3 regions of the Streptomyces sp. NPDC048255 genome follow, and region 2 is predicted to be linked to each of the others. Evidence: riboswitches for the same ligand, from Rfam matches in the RefSeq annotation. Region 2 holds a riboswitch; each other region holds the start of a gene.

The links. Region 2 has a riboswitch for cobalamin ahead of AB0D94_RS30605 (acyl-CoA thioesterase). Riboswitches for the same ligand answer to the same signal wherever they lie in the genome.
Region 1: another riboswitch for cobalamin. It lies ahead of AB0D94_RS01780 (CbtB-domain containing protein); the one in region 2 lies ahead of AB0D94_RS30605 (acyl-CoA thioesterase).
Region 3: another riboswitch for cobalamin. It lies ahead of cobN (cobaltochelatase subunit CobN); the one in region 2 lies ahead of AB0D94_RS30605 (acyl-CoA thioesterase).

The regions. Positions count from the first base shown of each region.
Region 1 is NZ_JBEZMA010000001.1:375,292-380,815, forward strand. Features, by position in the region: gene AB0D94_RS01755 (hypothetical protein) at 114-524, shown strand; gene AB0D94_RS01760 (hypothetical protein) at 603-761, opposite strand; gene AB0D94_RS01765 (hypothetical protein) at 837-1,160, opposite strand; gene AB0D94_RS01770 (hypothetical protein) at 1,351-1,596, opposite strand; gene AB0D94_RS01775 (CbtA family protein) at 1,618-2,403, opposite strand; gene AB0D94_RS01780 (CbtB-domain containing protein) at 2,432-2,644, opposite strand; cobalamin riboswitch at 2,683-2,824, opposite strand; gene AB0D94_RS01785 (histidine phosphatase family protein) at 2,836-3,273, shown strand; gene pucL (factor-independent urate hydroxylase) at 3,308-4,225, opposite strand; gene AB0D94_RS01795 (aspartate aminotransferase family protein) at 4,497-5,524, opposite strand, start outside.
Region 2 is NZ_JBEZMA010000056.1:7,326-12,849, reverse strand. Features, by position in the region: gene AB0D94_RS30620 (hypothetical protein) at 1-545, shown strand, start outside; gene AB0D94_RS30615 (ATP-binding protein) at 1,057-2,244, shown strand; gene AB0D94_RS30610 (teichoic acid biosynthesis protein C) at 2,577-3,554, shown strand; cobalamin riboswitch at 3,692-3,913, shown strand; gene AB0D94_RS30605 (acyl-CoA thioesterase) at 3,981-4,424, shown strand; gene AB0D94_RS30600 (ABC transporter substrate-binding protein) at 4,735-5,524, shown strand, end outside.
Region 3 is NZ_JBEZMA010000022.1:102,906-108,429, forward strand. Features, by position in the region: gene AB0D94_RS19340 (germacradienol/geosmin synthase) at 1-32, opposite strand, end outside; gene cobN (cobaltochelatase subunit CobN) at 252-3,869, opposite strand; cobalamin riboswitch at 3,902-4,059, opposite strand; gene AB0D94_RS19350 (cobalamin biosynthesis protein CobG) at 4,587-5,524, shown strand, end outside.

The sequences.
Region 1 (5,524 bases), on a different contig from region 2:
CTGCGGGCGGGTGCGCCGATTCGCCCGTGCGGGCGAGAGCGCGGACACCGCTCGCCGAGTTGCCGGTCGCAGGCACCGGGTGTGCCCTGGATGATGGGAGAGAGGAGCCCGTCATGGCACATGCGGCACCCACCGCCTCCCGGCGGCACCACTACCGCTCGACGGCGGACACCGACCACACCGTCAGGAACGCCCTCACGCGGGCCCTGCTCGCCGGACTCGTCTACGGAGTCTGGGCCGCCTTCATCCAGCGTCAGATGGGCCCGGTCGACGCGGGGAACGTGTTCTACGGGATCCTGTGCGGCGCGCTCTTCGCCGCCTGCATGTTCGCGCTCAACCGCGTCGGCCCCCGGCTGAAGCGGGAGGCGCACGCCGCCGCGTACGGCGTCTTCACGGGCATCGCCGCGGGCTATCTGCACAGCCTCACCAACTCGTCCGTGCTCCGCGCCACCACCGTCGGCCTGTTCGTGGGCATCGGCGTCGGCGCGGCCGCCTTCTACCGCTATTACACGCGCGAGGACTGAGCACGCGCGAGGACTGAGTTCGGGATCGGCGCCCGGCCGCACTTTCGGCCGGGCGCTTCTCCACCCTGCGGGGAGCCGCTACGCGGCCGGCTCGGCGGCGGGCTGCGGTTCGCTATCCGACTCGGCGGTGGCCGGGGTCCTGTCCGCGGCGGGCTCGGCCTGGCGGACCGGAGGGGTGAAACGGGCGGCCTCGGCGCGGAGCATGGCGTTCAGGGCAGCGTAGGGGTCGATGGGCATGGCGGAACCTCGCGGTGCTCGGGGGGTGTGGGGGTACGCGCTGCGAGTGCCTGACCGGTGGTCGGGCCGGACCCGTCAGCAGCGCAGGACCACACTGCGCACCGCCCGCCGGGACAGCGCCGGTTCGGCCGGCCCGGACGCCGGGCGGCAGGGCGGACCGGCCGCATGTTTCACGTGAAACACCGGCAGCGGCCTGCGCTGTACGCCCGGCAGCCCGCGCGCGGGGGGCCGTACGGCGGCCCGTGCTTCGGGATCGGCGGCCGGATCGGACTGTCCCTCGGTGGGTTCCGCGGGCGCTGAGGAGCTCGTACGGGGCTCGGCGGCCGTCGCGCCCGCCGGGCCGGCGCCGAACACGCACAGCAGGACGACGCAGGCCACGGTCAGGGCCTGGGTCAGCACCCTCCATGCCCTCCGTGTCGTCCGCACGCGTCGTGTCCCGCTCATGCGAGGGGTGTGCCCCGACACGCCGGGACGTTCCCCGAAGTGCCCGCAGAAGGGTCCGACCGGGGGACGAAGACACCCCCGCACGGCAGACATCGCGTGGTGCGGGACGCGGGTACGCCCGCCGGCCGGGCGCCGTGACCGGGGCTCAGACCACCACGAGGGTCGCCGCCGCCGCGCCCATCAGCGCGGCGGCGAGGTGGATGGCCGGGTGTCCGTAGTCACCGAACCAGAGGTGGCGGGCCAGCCCTCCGAGAGCGGCGAGGGCGGTGATGAGGCCCAGCTGCGCGAGGAGGGTGACGGCGGTGAAAGGGGCCAGGAGCAGCAGGAGGGAGTTCAGCCAGAACGGGGCCGCGCCCGTCCAGCCCCGCCACCGCCAGATCGCCGTCGGCATGTGCTACCGGCCCCTTCATCGTCAACTTGTGGGCTGCACAGCCTCCTTGGGTGCGGAGGCGGGCACAAGGGCGCGTTCGGCTAGATAACCGAAGGCCAGGCCGAAAGTCGCCCACAGTGCGGTCTGGATGGCCAGGGAGGCGAGGCGGAAGTCCCAGATCAGCGCGGCCGGGAAGCCCGCCGGGACCTCGTTGACCCCGGGGAGCAGGGCGTAGGAGATGCCGACCGCGGCCACGAAGCCCACGCCGGCGACGGTGCTCGCGTTCCAGTTGCCCAGGCGCGGCGCGAGGCGCCGTCCCAGGATGAGGGCGCCCGCGGCCAGCAGTGCGCTCAGGGCGATCATCAGGAGGTAGAGGGTGGTCCGCCGGGCGGCCGTCTCGGGGTCTCCGACGGCCGGCGGGTTGGCCGGGTACTTGAGGAACGGCACCAGGGTCACGGCGACGAACAGGCCCCCGGTGACCAGCGCGGCCGTGGCCCGCGGGCCGAAGCGGCCGATGCGGCCCAGGGCGTAGCAGTAGACGAGCGCGCCGATGCCGCCGAGCGCGACCCCGTAGAGCAGGACGCCGGTGCCGAGGCCGGCGGTGGCCTGGAGGGCCCGGCTGACCGGGGCCTCCTCGCCGTGGCCGTGGTCGTGGCCGGCCGCGGCCTCCTCGATGGCGATCGCCGCGTCCACCTTGGACTCTCCGAGGAGGTACGCGACGAGGAAGGCGACCAGGCCGGCCAGCAGCCCGGCCAGCATGCCCCGCACGAGCAGGGTGCGGGGGGAGACGGTACGTGGGGAGGTGGTGCTCGGAGCGGAGGAAGTCATGCTGCGGTTCCCTTGCACGAGTGGGGGATCAGTGGCAGGGGAAGCCGAGCAGGTGGCGGCCGTCGTGCAGCCATTCGTGGACGGTCTCGCCCTCGAAGAGCGCGGTGGCGCCCTGCTCCACGCCGACGAAGTACAGCAGGACGAGGGTGAGGACGGAGACGAAGACCGCCCAGGGAGCAAGCGCGGAGAGCGAGAGGGGTGCGACGGCGACAGGCGTCGTGGGCACGGCGGAGTGGGCCATGACAGGTACCTCCAGAGGGAACACGCGTCCCGGTCAGTGGTGCTCGCGACGACGGTGGCGGGTCTGACTTGCCTCCCCCTTCCGGGAGGGTTCACAGTGGCGCGACCGTGCCGGATTCTCACCGGTGCTTCCGCCGTACCGTCGTCATTCAGTTGTGTCACCCGCGACCGTACCGAGCTTACGCTCCCTTTATGAAGCCCTCTTCGGTACGAATTCACCTCGTCACCCCGGAGTTCGACGCCGCCATGCGGCGCCACCGCTTCGGGGCCGGCGGGCCCTACGCCCTGGACACCGGGCAGTGGGCGGGGCGGACCCTGGACGAGGTGGCCGCCGAGGATCCGGCCGCGGTGCACCGCTGGCTGACGGATCCCGCGTACGCCCCGCCCGGCGGGGAGTCCGTCGAGGCGCTCGTCGCCCGTGCCGGGAGCTGGCTGGACGGTCTGGAGCCCGGCACCCACCGGGTCACCGCCGAGCAGGCCTTCGTCCGGGCGGCCGTGGTGCACGCGCTGGAACTGCCGCCGCAGACGTTCTGGCGGCTGGACGCACGACCCCGCACGCTCACTGAACTCAGCGGGCGGGCGGGGCGGTGGAACCTCCGGCTGGGGAACGAGGTCCCCGCGGAGGGTTAGACGAGGAGGCGGGCGACGGAGCGCGCGCGGAGGCTCAGGCCACGATCCAGTCGGAGGTGGCGATCACCGGCTGCACGCCGTCGCGGTGGATGGTGCCCTCGATCAGGCCGTACATCCGGTCCGCCGCGAAGTACACCTCGTTGTCGTTCTTGAGGCCGAAGGGCTCCAGGTCGACGAGGAAGTGGTGCTTGTTGGGGAGGTTGAGGCGCACCTCGTTGACCTTGGGGCAGTTGTCGAGCACCCGCTCGGCCATCTGGTTCAGGGTCTGCTGGAGCGAGTACGAGTACGTCTCCGCGAAGGCTTCCAGCATGTGCTTGCGGACCTTCCGGTACGACCCGTCCCAGTCGTACGCGGCGTCGTCGGCCGCCAGTGCCGAATGGGCCCAGCGCGCGGTCACCTTGGTCGCCAGGATGCGGTCGTACGCCTCCTGGAGGGTCGTGTACTTGTCCTTGATGTAGCCGTGGAACTCGGAGTTGGTCGAGTTCATCACCGTCAGGTCCTTCAGGCCCGAGATGACCTGGAGCCCGGTGGTCTCGCTGTAGGTGATCTGCGCGGTGCGCACCTCCTGGCCCTTGCGGACGAAGGAGTGCTGCTCCTTGCGCGTCGGGACCGGGATGCGGTCCCACACGTACTCCTCGATGCGGATCTGCGCCTCGCGGATCGGCTGCTGGGAGGAGACGAAGTGCTTGGCGAGCAGGATGCCGAAGGCCTCGGGGGACTCGATGCCGTGTTCCTTGCCGAAGGCGTACACCGTGTTCTTGGTGGTGTCGGTCGGCAGGCAGTTGCCGTTGTCGCCGCTCAGGTGGACGTCGCGGAACTCGCCGCGGAGCGCGACGGAGACGTTGAGGTCGCGGATCTCGTGCCAGGAACCGTCGTTGCCCTTGCGGGTGACCTTGACGATTCGGTTCTCGGCCTTGCCGTACTGGTTCTGCGCCAGGACGTGCTTGCTCATGCTGTCTTCCTTCGGGTACTCGGGAACACGGAGTCCGGTTGTCTGGATCCCGTACGCCCGGCGTCCAGCGGTCGGTCCGCTCCCCGCCGTTCGGCCCCGAAGGGCCGCCCCGGGACTGACGTGCATCCCGGTCCGTAGGTGCTTGGTGCTCGGCCTGCGGTGCATGCATCCGGGCCTGCACGGATTGCAGCATGTATGCGGGGGGTTGACCACCGCACGGATCCTCCGAATACCCGCACCGGCGGATTGGGCGACCCCACAGATCCCCAGGTCAGAGCATGTGCGCGTCCGCGACCGAGAGGGCCCCGTCGAGGATCTCCAGGCCCTTGGCGACGTCCTGCGGCGAGATGTTGCAGGCCGGTGCGACGTGGATGCGGTTGCCGGCGATCAGCGGCCACAGCCCGCCCTTCTTGCAGGCGGCCCCGAACTCCACCATCGGCGCGTTGTCCGCCCCGGAGGCGTTGTACGGCACCAGCGGCTCCCGCGTCCGGGGGTCCCGTACGAGCTCCAGGGCCCAGAAGGTGCCCAGGCCCCGGACCTCCCCGACGGAGGGGTGCCGCTCGGCGAGCGCGCGCAGGCCGGGGCCGAGGAGCTCCGCGCCCGTGCGGGCGGACTGCTCGACGATGCCCTCATCCTCCATGACGTTGATGGTGGCGACGGCGGCCGCGCAGGCCAGTACGTGCCCCGAGTACGTCAGCCCGCCCGGGTAGGGCCGACGGGCGAAGGTCTGGGCGATGGCGGCCGAGATGGCCACCCCGCCGAGCGGCACGTAGCCGCTGGTCACGCCCTTGGCGAAGCAGATCAGGTCGGGGACGACGTCCCAGTGCTCGGAGGCGAACCACTTACCGGTGCGCCCGAAGCCGACCATGATCTCGTCGAGGATGAAGACGATGCCGTAGCGGTCGCACAGCGCGCGCACGCCGGCCAGGTAGCCGTCCGGGTGGACCAGGACGCCCGGCGCGCCGCCGACGGTCTCCAGGATGACGGCGGCGATGGACTGCGGGCCCTCGAAGACGATGGTGTCCTCGAGGTGGCGCAGGGCCCGCTCGCACTCCTCGGCCTCGTCGGCCGAGTAGAAGGGCGAGCGGTAGGCGAAGGGCCCCCAGAAGTGCACGACACCGGCGGTCGCGCTGTCGTTGCCGAAGCGGCGGGCGTCACCGGTCAGGTTGATCGCGGTGGAGGTGGCCCCGTGGTACGAGCGGTACGCGGACAGCACCTTCGGGCGGCCGGTGTGCAGCCGGGCCATGCGGACGGCGTTCTCCACGGCCTCGGCGCCCGCGTTGGTGAAGAAGATCTTGT
Region 2 (5,524 bases):
ACTTCCACCTGTACTTCAGCCTCGCCCGACCCGACTGGGTCCCGATGGACGGCGAGCAGCTGGAGGTCGAGGTCTACGGCAAGAACGGCTGGGAGCGCGCGGAACTCGGCTACAGCGACGGCTACTACGTCGTCAACCACCTCGCCGGCGGCGCCATCCCCGCGGGCAAGACCTTCGACGTCAAGCTGCGCATCCGGTTCACCGCCGATGCCCAGCTCGGCTACGCGCAGTTCCGCGCCTCCGGCACGGTCCTTGAGATCGGCTCGAACATCCGGAGCGAAAGCCGCCCGGTCCTGGTGAAGATCCTGGCCGCCGACCCGAACACCGGCAACCAGCCCAACCCGAACGGCGGCAGCACCACCACGCCGATCAGCAACACCGGCAACACCAACACCACCGGCACCACCACCCAGACCGGCGGCGAGCTCGCCGCCACCGGCGCCGACGCGGCCACCAGCTGGGCGCTCGGGGGCGCCGGCGTGGCACTGGCCATGGGCGCGGCCCTGGTGGCCGGCACCGGCCGCCGTCGCCGTACGACGGCCTGAGCAACCACCCGCGGCATGTGAAGGGGCCTCCAGGGATGTCCTCCCTGGAGGCCTCTCCTCTTGGGCGCTGGTCCCCAGCGCGGCTGGAGAAGTCGGCGTTCACGCGGCGGAGCTCGGCGGCGGCTCGGACGGGTGCGTGCCCCGCCGCCGCGGCGGCCCGCCGTCACGCGTTCGGCCCGATCCGCGTACTGGGCCTGTGCAGGCTGTCCGCCGGAGGAGGCATCCTCGATGCGCGGGGAAAACGCCCTCGGGCTGCGTCGAGAACGCCCCCTCGGGCGCCTTCGGCGGGGCCTTCACGCTGCTCCGCTCCCTGCGGCCACCCCACGGAACGGCGGCTTCGGCAATGCCGTGGACGCGGCCACCTGGGACCTCGCCATCCATAGCCTGACCTGCACTTTTACCTCCAGATACCTAAGATGGGCACGCACGGGCGACGACATGGACGCAGCGTCGGCTGCTTCGGCTGGCTCCGCCCGCAAACCTGCTCAGGACGGCCCAGGGAGGGTGCTTCATGACCGAGTTCGGCAACCCCAGTCAGCCCGCGAACGTGAACGAGTACACCGGCAGCCACATCCAGGTACTCGAAGGCCACGAGGCGATACGCAGGCGCCCCGGCATGTACGTCGGCTCGACCGGCGAACGCGGCCTGCACCACCTGGTGTACGAGGTCGTCTCGTACGCCGTCGACGAGCACCAGGCCGGCCACGCCGACGCCATTGACGTCACGATCACCGCGGACGGCGGCATTCGCGTCGCCGACAACGGGCGGGGCCTGCCCGTCGAGGTGGAGGAGCCCACCGGCAAGTCGGCCGTCGAACTCGAACTGACGGAGCTGTCCTTCGGCTCCAGGCCCCACACCCGCTACGGGGTCTCCGGCGGCCTCAGCGGCCTGGGCCTGTCCGTGGTCAACGCGCTGTCGAGCCGTCTCATGGTCGAGGTCCACCGAGACGGCCGCCGTTGGACCCAGGAGTACGAGAAGGGCGCCCCGGTCACCCCGTTGACGAGGAACGAGGAGACGAGCGAGCACGGCACCACGATCACATTCCTGCCCGACGCCGACATCTTCGAGATCACCCGGTACTCGTTCGCCACGCTGTCGGAGCGCTTCCAGGAACTGGCCTTCCTCAACGGGGGCCTGGCCATCTCGCTCACCGATGAGCGGCCGGAGCGGCCTGTTCGCCACCACCACGCGGACGGCCTCCGGGCCTTCGTCACCCGCCTCAACCCCCACCCCGTGAGTCTCGTCCACTCCCCCGCCATCAGCTTCGAGTCTGAGAACGAGGACCAGACGGTCTTCGTGCAGGTCGCCATGCAGTGGAACACCTGGTCCCCGGGAGAGCTCCACTCCTTCGCGAACAGCACCCGCACCCTCGAGGGCGGGGCCCACGAAGTGGGCTTCCGTACCGCGCTCACGGACCTCGTGAACGACTACGCGCGCCGGCAGGGGCAGCTGTCCGCAGACGACGAGGACATCACGGCCGGAGCCGTCCACGAGGGCCTGACCGCGGTCGTCTCCGTAAAACTCGCCCATCCAGTCTTCGAGGGCGCCACCAAGACCAAGCTCAGGAATCCCGAAGCGGGCGCCTACGTCCAGGAGGTCGTCCGCGAACACCTCACCGACTGGCTGGACCACAACCCGAACGAGGCCGCGTCCATCATCCGCCACATCTTCAATGCCTCTACCGGACGCGCGAGGTAGTGACGAAGATGCCGGTTCACAGGGACTCACGTCCTCCCGGCTGAGCGGTGCACCCCGGCGGCTGTGAGGAGCACCAGCGACGGAAACGCGACAGAGGCGGCGGTGATCCATTCCGTTTCGAGACAGGTCGGCCGAGACCGGGGCGCCCTGCCTGGCGTTCCACATCGGCGGCTCTCGCACCGCCGGCCCCCGCCGTCCCAGGGGCCACCCTGCTGCCTCCCATCGAGATCAACCGGACACCCAACTGCCCACCGGACCCGACATGTCACACCACCCCTGTGATGGATAGCATCACGTGTCCCTGCCCTCCACCCATGCCTCGGAGTCCCCCCATGAACCACATCCCTGGCCTCCCCCTCTCCCGCCGCGGCCTCATACGCACCGGTGTTGGCGCCTCGCTCGCCGCTCTCGGGCTCGCCGCCGGCGCGCAGACCGCTTCGGCTGATGTGACCGCGACCAAGCGGTTCGACCTCGCGCAGCCGTCGCACGACCTGTTCCGGTCCAAGGACACGCACGGTGCGCGGGTCCAGCAGAGCTTCGCCTTCGACTGGGTGAACAAGTTCCTGTTCGTGGCAACCAAGCGGAGTGGAAGCGCCGAGTCCGATGGTGACCTGTGCATCAACAAGATGGACTTCGACGGGAACTACATCTCGTACATGCACCTCAACGGCTTCGGCCACGGCGTCGCCTTCGCCGCGCTGCCGAGCGGTTCCGACACCGAGCTGTGGATCGAGTGCGACGCGAACAGCAAGGGGTACGGCACCGCGCTCGCCCCCATCCGTTTCACCGCCGACACCACCCTGAGCTCGCCGGCTGCCTCGGCCGCCTACCAGCCGATCTCCGGGGCCACCGAGTACACCTGCTCCGTCGACCCGGTCTACCAGCGCATGATCGTGCGCTACCACACCAGCGCCGGCAAGCGCATCGCCGTGTATCCCCTCTCCGCCTTCGAGACGCGCAGCTTCGGCTCGCCTCTGGTCGACTTCAAGCAGCCGACGATCTCCGGCACTCCGCAGGGCTACACGCTCTACGGCTCGTATATGTACTACCTGACGGGTGACGCGTACCCCGGCGACGGCACCCCCACCGGCGACGGCAACTCCTACGTCACCAGTATCGACATCAACACGGGCACCGTGGCGCAGGGCCCCGTCCTTACCAAGGCCGGCTCCACCCTCCACCACCGCGAGCCCGAGGGCCTGGCGATCTACCGCACCGACGCCGGCGAGGCCCGCCTCTTCATCGGCTTCGCCACCGGCGTGGAGGGCGACCGGCGCTCCAGCATCTTCTACAAGAACGCGCTGATCTGAGCCATGTCCTCCCGGCGGCCGGGCGGCGGACCGGCTGAACCTCGACCGGGTCGGGTCCCGGCCGCGTAGGCAGCAGGGGTGTTCCGTCCGGTCAGCAGGCCGGGCCGGGGAGGGACTTGGCATCGTGCCGTCACGGGTAGGCTGTGGGTACAGCTGGTTCGCCCCTGCCACCAGGCAGGACGCGTCGTAAGAGGGAACCCGGTGAGATTCCGGGACTGCCCCGCAGCGGTGAGTGGGAACGACCGCCGTCATAGAGCACTGGACCCGAACGGGTCCGGGAAGCGACGGCCAGTAGGTGTCAGCCCGGTCGGGCGACGTGCCCGCGAGTCCGAAGACCTGCCGCTGTCCGCATGCCGACTCGTCATGCGGTGGTCCCGAAGAACACCCTCCGGGACCCTCTGGCGCGACTCGCGAAGGAGAGTTGACGTGGCCGACCAGACCGCCATCACGGTGAGGTGCGTTTCCAAGGGCCCGGGCGAGTCCCGGGTCACGCTCGCCCACATCATGAGCGAGCACGACACCAACCTCTACGGCACCATCCACGGCGGCGTGGTGATGAAGCTCATCGACGACGCGGCCGCCGCAGCTGCGGGGCGGCACGCCGGCGGTCCCGCCGTCACCGTGGCCGTGGACCGGATGTCCTTCCTGGCGCCGGTGCGCGCCGGTGACCTGCTCAGCGTCGACGCCGAACTGGAACGGGCCGGCCGAACCTCGATGACCGTCACCGTCAGTGTGCGGGCCGAGCGATGGAACGCCTCGGGACCCACGACCGAGGTGGCCACCGCCCAGCTCACCTTCGTCGCGATAGACGCCGACGGCAGGCCGCGCCCCGTCCCGGCTCTCGACGCCTTGGACCCGGCCACCGCGTAGGCGAGTTGGCTCCGACGCCAGCCAGCAGTCTTCCGGCCCGCCCCTAGTGCTGTGGCCGGAGTTCGCCGTGCTGTCCCGTCGGCCGTAGCGCGATCCGCGGCGCGCGACGCTGCGCGCCCCTGTGAGCCCTTCCCGTTCCAGTCGCCTTATTGCGAGAGTTCCGCAGTTGCCCCTAGCGTGCATCAGCGGTCGCGGGATGGCGGGCGGGACTGGACGGATTCCTACGGGCCCTGGCCGCACGCCCTCACTCGGTCCGTCTGCCGACGAGGCGCGAGGACCTTCCGATCCACCTGCGTTGAGAGGAACTCCCATGCTCCGCAACCACCCGAAGTCCGTCCTGTCCGCACTCGCTGTGGCCCTGTTGATATCCGGCTGCGGAGGAGGCACTACATCCACGGCCGGCCCCTCTGCGGGTGCTCCCGCCAAGGGGTTTCCGATCACAGTGAACAACTGCGGCATCACCACGACCTATCAGCGTCCGCCGCAGCGCGCCGTCTCGCTGAACCAGCACGCGACCGAGGTCATGCTCTCGCTCGGCCTGGAGAAGTCGATGGTGGGCACGGGCTATCTCGACGACAAGATCCTCCCCGAGTACCAGGCCGCCTACGACGGCGTAAAGGTCCTCTCCAAGGAGTACCCCTCCTTCGAGGCGCTCCTGGAGGCCGAGCCCGACTTCGTCTACGGCGGGTGGACCTCCACGTTCGACGAGAAGGAGGGACGCAGCCGGGCCGCCTTCACCAAGGCCGGGATCAATACCCACCTCAACAGCGAGGAGTGCCCGACGGGTCCGGTGAACGTGGCCTCCATGGACGAGGAGATCCGCACCCTCGGCAAGATCTTCGGTGTGCCCGAGCGGGCCGAGGAACGGCTGACGACACTGCACGCCACCCTCGACAAGGTGGAGACCGGGCTCGCCGGTGTCACCCCGGTCAAGCTCTTCGTGTACGACAGCGGGGACAAGACGGCCTTCACCGCGGGCGGCAAGGGCATCGGCAATGAGATGATCCGGCGGGCCGGCGGGGTGAACCTCTTCTCCGACCTGGACAAGGCCTTCGGCGACGTCTCGTTCGAGCAGGTGGCGCAGCGTGCCCCCGAGGCCG
Region 3 (5,524 bases), on a different contig from region 2:
TAGAAATCCGGCAGTTGAAACGGCTGCGTCACGGCTGGGTGAGCCTTTCGTCCATGGGCGCGGGAGCCGGTGGCCCGGCCCCCGCACGAGATCAGCAGTGCCCCTACCCCTGGTGCCATTGGGATAAGGGGGAGTTCACTGCTTCAGGTGACGGAAGGGCTGTTCCGCGGCGTGACGTTCCGCCGGGGGATAGGAGGGGCCGGCGAACGCCGGGCGGACCGGGCCGCCCGGGCGCTCGGTCAGCCGCCGGTTCAGTCCGTCTCGCCCTCGAGGTTGCCCTCCGTGTCCAGGTAGACCTGGCGCAGGGCTTCGAGGATCTGCGGGTCCGGCTTCTCCCACATGCCGCGGGACTCGGCCTCCAGGAGGCGCTCCGCGATGCCGTGCAGGGCCCAGGGGTTGGCCTCCTCCAGGAAGGCGCGGTTCTCCGGGTCCAGGACGTACGTCTCGGTGAGCTTGTCGTACATCCAGTCCGCGACCACGCCCGTCGTGGCGTCGTAGCCGAAGAGGTAGTCCACCGTGGCCGCGAGCTCGAAGGCGCCCTTGTAGCCGTGGCGGCGCATGGCCTCGATCCACTTGGGGTTGACGACGCGGGCGCGGAAGACGCGCGAGGTCTCCTCGACCAGGGTGCGGGTCTTGACCGTCTCCGGGCGGGTGGAGTCGCCGATGTACGCCTCCGGGGCCGTGCCGCGCAGGGCGCGGACCGTGGCCACCATGCCGCCGTGGTACTGGAAGTAGTCGTCCGAGTCGGCGATGTCGTGCTCGCGGGTGTCCGTGTTCTTCGCGGCGACCGTGATGCGCTTGTAGGCCGTCTCCATCTCGTCCCGGGCGGGGCGGCCGTCGAGACCGCGGCCGTACGCGTACCCGCCCCACACCGTGTAGACCTCCGCGAGGTCCGCGTCCGTACGCCAGTCCCGGGAGTCGATCAGCTGGAGGATGCCCGCCCCGTACGTACCCGGGCGCGAGCCGAAGATACGGGTCGTCGCGCGCCGCTCGTCACCGTGCTCGGCCAGGTCCGCCTGGGCGTGGGCCCGGACGAAGTTCTGTCCGGCGGGCTCCTCCAGGGAGGCCGCGAGGCGCACCGCGTCGTCCAGCAGGCCGATCACGTGCGGGAACGCGTCGCGGAAGAAGCCCGAGATGCGCAGGGTGACGTCGATGCGCGGACGGCCCAGCTCCTCCAGCGGGATCGGCTCCAGGCCGGTCACGCGGCGCGAGGCCTCGTCCCAGACGGGCCGGACGCCCAGCAGCGACAGGGCCTCCGCCACGTCGTCGCCGGAGGTGCGCATCGCGCTGGTGCCCCACAGGGACAGGCCGACGGAGGCGGGCCACTCGCCGTTGTCCGTGCGGTAGCGGGTGAGGAGGGACTCGGCGAGGGCCTGTCCGGTCTCCCACGCGAGGCGGGACGGGACGGCCTTCGGGTCCACCGAGTAGAAGTTGCGGCCCGTGGGGAGCACGTTGACGAGGCCGCGCAGCGGCGAGCCGGAGGGGCCCGCCGGGACGAACCGGCCGTCCAGGGCGGAGACCACGTGGGCGATCTCGTCCACCGTGCCGGCCAGCCGCGGGACCACCTCGCGGGCCGCGAAGGACAGCACGTCCGCGACCGGGGCCGGGTGGCCCGCCGCGACCGAAGCCACCGCGTCCAGGGACCAGTTCGCGTCCTCCATCGCCTGGACCAGCGCCCGGGCCGCCTCCTCGACGGCGTCCGCCGAGGTACGGGTGGCCGCGGACTCGTCCAGGCCCAGCGCCTCGCGCAGGCCGGGCAGGGCCGTCGTACCGCCCCAGATCTGACGGGCGCGCAGGATGGCGAGCACCAGGTTGACGCGGGCCGGGCCGGTCGGGGCGCCGCCCAGGACGTGCAGACCGTCGCGGATCTGGGCGTCCTTGACCTCGCACAGCCAGCCGTCGACGTGCAGCAGGAAGTCGTCGAAGCCCTCGTCGTCCGGGCGCTCCTCCAGCCCCAGGTCGTGGTCCAGCTTCGCGGCCTGGATCAGGGTCCAGATCTGCGCGCGGATGGCGGGCAGCTTCGCCGGGTCCATGGCGGAGATCTGGGCGTACTCGTCCAGGTGCTGCTCCAGGCGGGCGATGTCGCCGTACGACTCGGCCCGGGCCATGGGGGGCACGAGGTGGTCGACCAGGGTGGCGTGCACGCGGCGCTTGGCCTGGGTGCCCTCGCCCGGGTCGTTGACCAGGAAGGGGTAGATGAGGGGCAGGTCACCGAGGGCGGCGTCCGGGGCGCAGGACGCGGAGAGCCCCGCGTTCTTGCCGGGCAGCCACTCCAGGTTCCCGTGCTTGCCCAGGTGGATCATCGCGTCGGCGCCGAAGCCGCCGTCCTGCGCGCGCGCCTGGATCCAGCGGTACGCGGCCAGGTAGTGGTGCGAGGGCGGCAGGTCCGGGTCGTGGTAGATCGCGATCGGGTTCTCGCCGAAGCCGCGCGGCGGCTGGATCAGGATCAGCAGGTTCCCGCGGCGCAGGGCCGCCAGGACGATGTCGCCCTCCGGGTTGGCCGAGTGGTCCACGAACATGGAACCGGGGGCCTCGCCCCAGTGCGTCTCGACGCTCTCGCGCAGATCGGCCGGGAGCTGGGCGAACCAGCGCCGGTAGTCGGCGGCCGGGATCCGGACCGGGTTGCGGGCCAGCTGCTCCTCGGTGAGCCACTCCTGGTCGTGGCCGCCGGCCTCGATCAGGGCGCGGATCAGCTCGTCGCCGTCACCGGAGACGAGGCCCGGGATGTCCTCGACGGGGCCGAAGTCGTAGCCGCCGGCGATCAGCGTGCGCAGCAGCTCCACGGCGCTGGCCGGGGTGTCGAGCCCGACCGCGTTGCCGATGCGGGAATGCTTCGTCGGGTACGCGGACAGGACCAGCGCGACCTTCTTGTCGCGGCGGTCGATGTGGCGCAGGCGCGCGTGGCGTACGGCGATCCCCGCGACCCGGGCGGCCCGCTCGGGGTCGGCCACGTACGCGGGCAGGCCGTCCTCGTCGAGCTCCTTGAAGGAGAACGGGACGGTGATCAGGCGGCCGTCGAACTCGGGCACGGCCACCTGGGTGGCGGCGTCGAGGGGGGACAGCCCCTCGTCGTTCTCCTCCCAGTTGCTGCGCGAGCCCGTCAGGCACAGCGCCTGGAGGATCGGCACGCCGAGCGAGGCGAGCGCGCCGGCGTCCCAGGACTCGTCGTCCCCGCCCGCCGAAGCGGTGGCGGGCTTGGTGCCGCCGGCCGCGAGCACGGTGGTGACGACCGCGTCGACGCCCTCCAGCTCCGTCAGCAGCTCCGGCTCGGGGGTGCGCAGGGAGGACACGTAGAGGGGGAGCGCCTGCGCGTCATGCGCCTCGATGGCCTCGCACAGGGTGTGCACGAAGGCGGTGTTGCCGCTCATCTGGTGGGCGCGGTAGTAGAGCACGGCGACCCGGGGGCCGGTGGTGTGCCGCGGGGTGCGCTCCAGGGGGCCCCAGGTGGGGGAGGCGGCGGGCGGCTCGAAGCCGTGGCCGGTGAGCAGGACGGTGTCCGAGAGGAACCGGGCCAGCTGCTCCAGGTTGGCGGGGCCGCCGTGCGCGAGGTAGCCGTGGGCCTCGGCCGCGATGCCGATCGGGACCGTGGAGGCCTCCATCAGCTGGGCGTCCGGAGCCTGTTCGCCGGTCAGGACCACGACCGGGCGGGTCTGGCCGGGGGCCAGGAGCAGGTCGAGGCCGTCCTGCCAGGCGCGCAGGCCGCCGAGGAGGCGTACGACGACCAGGCCGACTCCGTCGAGGAGGCCGGGGAGGTCGTCCAGGGGAAGGCGGGAGGGGTTCGCGAACCGGTACGGCACGGGGCCGTCCGCCGTGTTCGCGGCGCGGGCGCTGAGCAGATCGGTGTCGGACGTCGACAGCAGCAGGATCATGCGGCGGCAGGCCTTCCTCGGGGTTTCCGCGCCCCGGGCAGTGAGGACAGCGGGAGTTCCTGACTCACCCGGCGGATCGCTCCGCGAGGTTCACAGTGGCGGGACCGCGCCGGAATCGCACCGGGCTTCCTCCCATGTCGCCGTCCTCGGCGATGACGGGCCGAATGGCCCGTCGGGAGGTCATCTTAGGTGGCGTTTTCCCAGGCCGGCTGTACGGGGGCGCTGCGCCGGCTCGGGCGGTTGTGTGGTGGGGCGGCGCGTGCGGTCGCGCTGCGCTGGCTTGGGCGGTTTTGCCGTCTGGTGCGGTGCTTTGGCGTGGCGCTTTGCTGGCTTGGGCGTCTGCGTTTGGGTGCGGCGCCGTTGCCGGGGTTCTGCGGTCGCGCTGCGCTGGCTGGGCGGATTGGGGGCTTGGGTGCGGCGCCGTTGCCGGGGCTCTGCGGTCGCGCTGCGCTGGCTGGGCGGATTGGGGGCTTGGGTGCGGCGCCGTTGCCGGGGCTCTGCGGTCGCGCTGCGCTGGCTGGGCGGATTCGGGGCTTGGGTGCGGCGCCGTTGCCCGGGGCTCTGCCCCGGACCCTGCGCCTCAAACGCCGGCGGGGCTGGAATGGCCGGGGCTTCGGCCCAGTCAGGGGGCGGGGCTGGAATGGTCCGGGGCCGGAATGGTCCGGGGCTTCGGCCCGGTCAGGGGGTGGGGTGGGAATCGTGGGTATGCTCGCGGCCATGTCCAAGCCGCCCTCCGCCGTATCGCGGGACGAACCCGTCATACGGGACCGGGGTGACGCCTGTCCGGGCGCGCTGCGCCTGCACGCGGCCGACGACGGGTTCCTCGCGCGGGTCCGGATCCCCGGCGGGCTGCTCGCCGCCCGGCAGGCCGCCGCCCTCGGGCTCGCCGCCGACCGGTTCGGCGACGGGCACCTGGAGCTCACCTCGCGCGGCAACGTGCAATTGCGCGGCCTCCGCGAGGGGTGCGGCGCCGGGCTGGCCGAGCTGCTGGACTCCGTCGGGCTGCTGCCCGCGCCCTCGCACGAGCGGATCCGGAACATCGTCGCCAGCCCGCTGGCGGACCCCGCCCCGGTACGCGCCCTGGACCGGGAGCTGTGCGCCGACCCCGAGGCTGCGGCGCTCTCCGGCCGGTTCCTGTTCGCCGTGGACGACGGGCGCGGGGACGTGGCCGCCCTCGGCCCCGATGTGACCCTCCTCGCGCAGCCGGGCGGGCGGGTGCTGATCCGGCTCGGCGCGTCGCCGGACGCCGCCGAGGTGGCCGCCGCCGATGCCGCGCGGGCCGCGCTGGAGGCCGCCCACCACTTCCTCGACGCCGCGGCCGCCGCCGGCACCCGGGCCTGGCGGATCGCCGAACTGCCCGCCGAACACGCTCTGGACGGCCAGGAGTTCACCGCCCGCCTGGCCCGCCGGGGCATCCCCGCCCGGTACGTCCCCGACGCGCCCCGCCCGTACGCGGACCCGCCCGCGCCCGGGGCGCACGGGGACGCGCTCTGCGTCCTGGTCCCGCTCGGCCGGCTCAGCACCGAGCAGTGGCGGGAGCTGCCCGGCGAGCTGCGGATCACGCCGTGGCGCAGCATCCTCGTCACCGCCCCGGCCGGCGCCCGCCCCGCCGGGCTCGTCACCGCGCCGGGCAGTGCCTGGGAGTCCGTCACCGC